Methylomagnum ishizawai: one gene and its partner. The protein of the gene in region 1 binds, or shares a complex with, the protein of each later gene. Links are inferred from orthologs where the notes say so. Each region holds a gene or a part of one and is shown on either strand. Other genes may lie near its edges. The genes, in order: K5658_RS09180 and K5658_RS18395.

Region 1 (3,099 bases):
TGCGGGTTCCACCGGTTCGGCGGCGGGAACCTCGCCCACGATGCCGGGTTCCAGCATGGCGAACAAATCGGCTTCCACCACATTGCTGGGCTTGGGCATGGAGGCGACCGGAAGGGCCGCCACGGGTTCGGGTGTTTGTACCCGAGCGGCAACGGCTGGCGCGGGCGGCGATGACGGGGCTGGCGCGGGTTCGGGCGCGGCCTGCGGTTGCAGCAAACGCGACAGCCGGTCCAGCAAATCGGGATCGACCGGCTCCGGGTCCTTGCCGTTGCGGATGTATTTGAAGATGGAATTGACCACGTCGAGGACTTCGAGGATCACATCCATCAAAACCGCATCGACCCGCCGCTCGCCCTGGCGCAAGGCGTTGAACACATCCTCGGCGCGGTGGCACACCCCGACCAGGACGCCCAGGTTCAAGAAACCGGCCCCGCCCTTGATGGTATGGAAACCCCGGAAAATGGCGTTGAGCAAATCGTAGTCGTCGGGCGTGTTTTCCAGCTCGACCAATTGCCCGTTGAGCTTTTCCAATATCTCCCCGGCTTCCACCAGGAAATCCTGGACGATTTCGTCGTCGAGATCGATGGCCATGGCCGCTTTCCCTTAAAACCCCAGGCTGGACAACAAACCGTCCACATCGTCCTGGCTATGCACCGCGTTGGCATCGACCCCCGGCACGCAAGGACCCAAGGCGGGAACGGCGGGTTCCGGTGCGTCGCCTTCCGCGCGATAGCGGCGGCTGGACAAGCGCACCATGTCCACCAAATTGGATTCCAACTCCTGAACCAACTGGATCACCCGACGGATGATCTGCCCGGTGAGGTCTTGGAAACCCTGGGCCATCAAGACTTCGCCCAACAAGGTTTGCATGGCCACCAATTGCTGCCCGGACTGCGCGAGATGCTCGGCCAGGTCCAGGCTGAGCTGCTTGAATTCCTCGAACGGCATTTCCCGCTGGCGGAAGCGCTGCCATTGGCCGCCCAGTTCGCCGGCCTGGCCCGCCAGGGCTTCGGCCATGGGCAGCAGGGTTTCCACCGCGTTGAGGGTGGTGTTGGCCGCCTGTTCGGTCATGGCGATGACATAGTTGAGGCGCTCCTTGGCGTCGGGGATTTCGCGCTCGGTCAGATGGGCGAGTTTGTCGTCCACCGCGAAGCTGGCGAGGGTGTCGTGTAGTTGACGGGTCAGGCGTCCCACTTCCTGGAACAAGGTCATTTCGCGGACCCGGCCTATGTCGTCGAGGATTTGGTCGGCCTCGATCTGGTCGCCCCGCTCCAAGGCGGAGACCAGGGCCAGCGCCTGGGCGATACGCGGGTCGGCGTCGGCGGGAAGCGGAGCGGCGTTCTTTTTCTTGGCCATGGGCTAACTTCCGTTCAAGCGTCTAGGCGCTCGAAGATTTTTTCGATCTTTTCCTGGAGGGTGGCGGCGGTGAAAGGCTTGATGACATAGCCGTTCACCCCGGCCTTGGCGGCTTCGATGATCTGCTCGCGCTTGGCTTCCGCCGTCACCATCAGCACCGGGATATGCATGAGGTTGGGCTCGGCCCGGACCATGCGCAGCAAATCCAGGCCGTTCATGCCGGGCATGTTCCAATCGGTGATGAGGAAATCGATGCCGCCGCCCAGGAGCTTGGGCCAGGCGGACTGCCCGTCGTCGGCTTCCACGGTATTGTTGAAGCCGAGTTCGCGCAGGAGGTTCTTGATGATCCTGCGCATAGTGGAAAAATCGTCCACGATCAGGATTCTCATATTCTTATTCAAGGTCTTTCACCTCGGTCTGACGGTTCGGGCCGACGCTTCCCGCCCCGGCGGGGGCGGCCTGGGGCCTGGGAGCTTGTCTCTGGGTGGGCATCGGTCGGGATGGCGTTGTGGATTCGATCTATGCCAATGAGGCTAGCACACAATTGGGAGGCTTGATGCGGGAGGTGGGAGGCCGGAGCCTTGAGACCGGAGACCCCTCAAGCCCCCAACCGCCGCCCCCTGGCCTCGCGCCGCTTCACAGGCATCCGCTCGGCGTCCAGCCAGCCCTGCATCCGCGCCCGCAGGCGCAACATGGCCTGGCCCTGGATTTGGCACACGCGGGACTCGCTCACGCCCAACACCTCGCCGATCTCCTTGAGGTTCAGTTCTTCCTCGTAGTACAGCGACACCACCATACGCTCCCGCTCGGGCAAGCCGGAAATGGCATCGGCCAAGGCTTCGGCGAAACCGGCCCGCACCAAACCCTCGGGTGGCGAAGCGGCGGGATCGGCGCATTCCTCCAAGGCGCCATCGCCCGATTCGGTCAATTCCTCGATGCTGAACACCCGGCAGCTTTGCGCGTCGCGCAGGATATCGTGGTAGTTGTCCATCGAGAGACCCAATTGCTCGGCGACCTCGGCGTCGCGGGCATCGCGCCCGGTGCGGGCCTCGATCAGCCGGATGGCCTCGGCCACCTCGCGGGCCTTGCGATGCACCGAACGCGGGGTCCAGTCGTAGCGCCGCAGTTCGTCCAACATCGCGCCCCGGATGCGGATGCCCGCATAGGTCTCGAAGGTCGCGCCCTGCCCGGCGTCGTACTGGCGGGCGGCTTCCAAGAGCCCCACCATCCCGGCCTGGATCATGTCCTCGACCTGCACCGAGGGCGGCAGGCGGCTCATCAGGTGGTAGGCGATGCGCTTGACCAGGAAGGCGTTCTGCGCCACCAACGCATCGGTGCCGGGCGATTGCACCTGGGCGTACAAAGCTATTCCGTTCATACCGTTGCCGTATTGCTATAGCGGATCATGCGCTCGACGAAGAATTCCAAACCGCCGCCGCCGCGCTGGCTGATCGGCAGGGCGTCGGTGCGCAGGGCCGTGGCCCGGAAGGCCTGGGCGGATTTGCTATTGGGATAGGCCAGGACCACCGGATTCTGTTTCTGCACCGCCCGGCGCAGATATTCGTCCTGGGGAATGGCCCCCAGGAAATGCAGGGCCACGTCCAGATAGCGGTCGGTCACTTTGCACAGCTTGCTGAACAGGGCTTGGCCGTGGACCACGTCCTGGACCATATTGGTCAGGATATGGAAGCGGAACACGCCGTAATCGCGGTTCATCAGCTTGATGAAGGCGTAGGCGTCGGT
Region 2 (3,260 bases), 2.1 Mb from region 1 along the record:
CGCCATAGTCCTAGATGCTAGCGAAACGCCCGATTGGCTGGCAAGCCGTTTTCCCCGGTCCCGGTGTCATTCCTGGGCTTGGCGTGGCCGGGGCCGCGCTTCTTCAAAAAGGATCGGCATCGACTACACTCTAACCCGTGACCTTCCATAACGTAGCAGTTGCGATACGGCTTGGGCTTCGGGCCGACAGTCCACCGTGGGCGCGGGGCTGCGGGTATCCGGTTGCCGGAGGCCGGATAGGGGAGGTCGCGCGGGTCTGCGATCCCGCGCTTGTCCTATGAATTCCCGGCGCGGTGCCGGGCCCGTCCTATGCCGCGCCACAGACCCCAATCAAGAGTGTAAAGATTATGCGGAGCATACTGACTGTGGATGATTCGGCCTCGATGCGGCAGATGGTGGTTTTCACGCTCAAGGGCGCGGGCTACGAGGTGGTCGAGGCCAGCGACGGCGTCGAGGCGCTGGGCAAGGCCAAGTCCCGCAAGGTGGATTTGGTGATCACCGACCTCAACATGCCCAACAAGGACGGCATCGCGCTGATCCGGGAATTGCGGGCGATGCCGGATTATAAGTTCACCCCGATCCTGATGCTGACCACCGAATCCGGCGACGCCAAGAAACAGGCGGGCAAGGCGGCCGGGGCGACCGGCTGGATCGTCAAGCCCTTCAATCCCGACCAGCTCCTCAAAACCGTCGGCAAGGTGTTGGGCTAGGCCCACGCCGACGCCCTTCCGGAGTATCCCCCATGGCCATCGACTTGGCTCAGTTTCATCAGGTCTTTTTCGAGGAAAGCCTCGAAGGACTGGCGATCATGGAGAGTGGCCTGCTGGGCCTCGGAACCGGCGGCGCCGATCCCGAGGCGATCAACGCCATCTTCCGGGCGGCCCATTCCATGAAGGGCGGCAGCGCCACTTTTGGCTTCACCGCAGTGGCGGATTTCGCCCATCACTTGGAAACCTTGCTGGACGAGATGCGCGAAGGGCGGCGGCCCGTGACCGCCCAGGCGGTCGAGGCGCTCTTGGGGGCGGTGGACTGCCTGCGCGATATGCTGGGGGCCAGCCAGTCCGGCCGGCCCGTGGACCGGGCGGCGGTGGCGATCCACCAAGCGGCCTTGGAGCGGTTGCTGGCGGACGGTGCGGTGGGCGCGACGGCCCCGGCCATCGACCGGGACGAGGGTTGGCAGATCGTTTTCAGCCCGCACCGCGACCTGTTCCGCAGCGGCAACGATCCGGTCCGGATTTTCCGCGAACTGGCCGGGTTGGGGCGTCTGGAAGTCGACGCCGAACTGGGGTTCCTGCCCAGCGCCGACGAACTGGATATCGAGGACTGCTATCTCGCCTGGGAACTCAAGCTATATGGCAAGGTGGCCCGCGCCGATATCGACGAAGCCTTCGCCTGGGTCGAGGACCACTGCGATTTGGCGGTGCGGCCCTTGGCGGAATTGGCGGCGCTGGCGGCGGTGCCGGTGCCGCCGGAAGCCGCGCCGGCCGCGGCGGTCCAACCCGCATCGGTCCCGCCGCCCGCGACCGCCGAGACCGGCACCAAAAACGTCGGCGGCGGTTCGATCCGGGTGGATACCGCCAAGATCGACCAATTGATCAACCTCTGCGGCGAATTGGTCATCACCCAATCCATGCTGGGCCTCCTGGGCGAAACCTTCACCATGGACCGGCTGGAGCAGTTGCAAAGCGGCCTGGCCCAACTCGAACGCCATACCCGCGCCCTGCAAGAGAGCGTGATGAATATCCGCATGTTGCCGATCAGCTTCGTGTTCAGCCGGATGCCGCGGCTGGTCCACGATATCAGCGGCAAGCTCGGGAAGCGCGTCGAACTCCGGCTGATGGGCGAACAGACCGAACTGGACAAGACCGTGATCGAGCAGATCGCCGACCCGCTCATGCACCTGGTGCGCAACTGCCTGGACCACGGCATCGAATCCCCCCACGAGCGCGTGGTGGCGGGCAAATCCGATACCGGCCTGATCCTGCTCAACGCCTACCACCGCGGCGGCAATATCGTCATCGAAGTGTCCGACGACGGGCGCGGCCTGGACGCGCCCCGGATTTTCGCCAAGGCGGTGGAGCGCGGCCTGTTGGAACCCCACGCCCATCCGCCGCCCGCCCAGCTCTACGATTTGATCTTCCATCCGGGCTTTTCCACGGCGGAGCAAGTGACCGAGGTGTCCGGGCGCGGGGTGGGCATGGACGTGGTGCGGCGCAATATCGAAGCCCTGGGCGGGCGCATCGAACTCAAGACCCAGCCTGGCCGGGGGTCCACCTTCTCCATCCACCTGCCCTTGACCCTGGCCATCCTGGACGGGCAGACCGTGGCCGTGGGCAAGGAAATCTATATCGCGCCCCTGGTGTCCATCATCGAATCGATCAGCCTCACCGAGGACAAGCTCAACACCTTCACCGGCAAGGGCGAGACCTTCCGCCTGCGCGGCGAATACCTGCCCATCATCCGCCTGCACGAAGTGTTCGGGGTCGAGGGCGGCCACGCCGTCAAGCTGACCGACGGGCTGTTGATGGTGGTGGAGGGTCAGGGCTTGAAATGCGGCCTGTTCGTGGACAACGTGCTGAGCCAGCAACAGGTCGTCATCAAATCGCTGGAGGAGAACTACCGGCGGGTCGAGGGTATTTCCGGCGCGACCATCCTGGGCGATGGTTCGGTGGCTTTGATCCTGGACATTCCGGGGCTGGTGCGGCTGGCCCGGCAGGAGCGTCCCGTGCAAACGAGGCATTGAACGATGGACGAACAGGCACACGCACAGGCGCAGGGCCGGCCGGTCGGCGGCCCGCAACATCTCACCTTCGTGCTGGGCGCGGAGGAATACGCGGTGGATATCCTGAGGGTCCGGGAAATCCGGGGCTGGGAGCCGGTCTCGCGGATTCCCAACGCGCCGGGCTATGAAAAAGGCGTCATCAACCTGCGGGGGGCCATCGTGCCGATCCTGGACCTCAGGCAACGCTTCGAGGTCGGGCAGCCGGTCTACACGCCCACCACGGTGGTGGTGATCCTGCAAACCCAGCAGGAGCGGGGCGACAAGATCATGGGCGTGGTGGTGGACGCCGTGGCCGATGTGGTCGATCTGCCGCGGGACGCGGTACAGCCCGCGCCGGATTTCGGCGGTGGCGTCGGGGCCGAATTCGTCAAGGGCATCGCTTCCCTCGATGGCCGCATGGTGGCCTTGCTCGATGTGGACAAGCTGTTGCGCCTGGAAGAGCGGCCCGTCCTGACCCAGGCCCAGGCCCAGGCCGAAC

What was found.
Region 2: the proteins of K5658_RS09180 (region 1) and K5658_RS18395 are in contact, whole or in part, in a solved structure (PDB 1A0O), measured with the Escherichia coli proteins. The link is inferred for Methylomagnum ishizawai from one-to-one orthologs.

What each region holds. Positions count from the first base shown.
Region 1 is NZ_AP019783.1:2,013,246-2,016,344, reverse strand. The notes cover bases 59-2,839. They hold K5658_RS09180 (chemotaxis response regulator CheY), read right to left. Parts: upstream 1,746-2,839; coding sequence 1,371-1,745; downstream 59-1,370. Other genes in these bases: K5658_RS09170 (MinD/ParA family protein), read right to left, coding at 2,731-2,839; K5658_RS09175 (RNA polymerase sigma factor FliA), read right to left, coding at 1,955-2,734; K5658_RS09185 (protein phosphatase CheZ), read right to left, coding at 604-1,356; K5658_RS09190 (chemotaxis protein CheA), read right to left, coding at 59-591. In the rest of the region: more of K5658_RS09190, read right to left, coding at 1-58; more of K5658_RS09170, read right to left, coding at 2,840-3,099. UniProt on the Escherichia coli protein: Involved in the transmission of sensory signals from the chemoreceptors to the flagellar motors.
Region 2 is NZ_AP019783.1:4,085,001-4,088,260, reverse strand. The notes cover bases 301-3,242. They hold K5658_RS18395 (chemotaxis protein CheA), read left to right. Parts: upstream 301-742; coding sequence 743-2,743; downstream 2,744-3,242. Other genes in these bases: K5658_RS18390 (chemotaxis protein CheW), read left to right, coding at 2,747-3,242; K5658_RS18400 (response regulator), read left to right, coding at 345-710. Also shown: more of K5658_RS18390, read left to right, coding at 3,243-3,260. UniProt on the Escherichia coli protein: Involved in the transmission of sensory signals from the chemoreceptors to the flagellar motors. CheA is autophosphorylated; it can transfer its phosphate group to either CheB or CheY.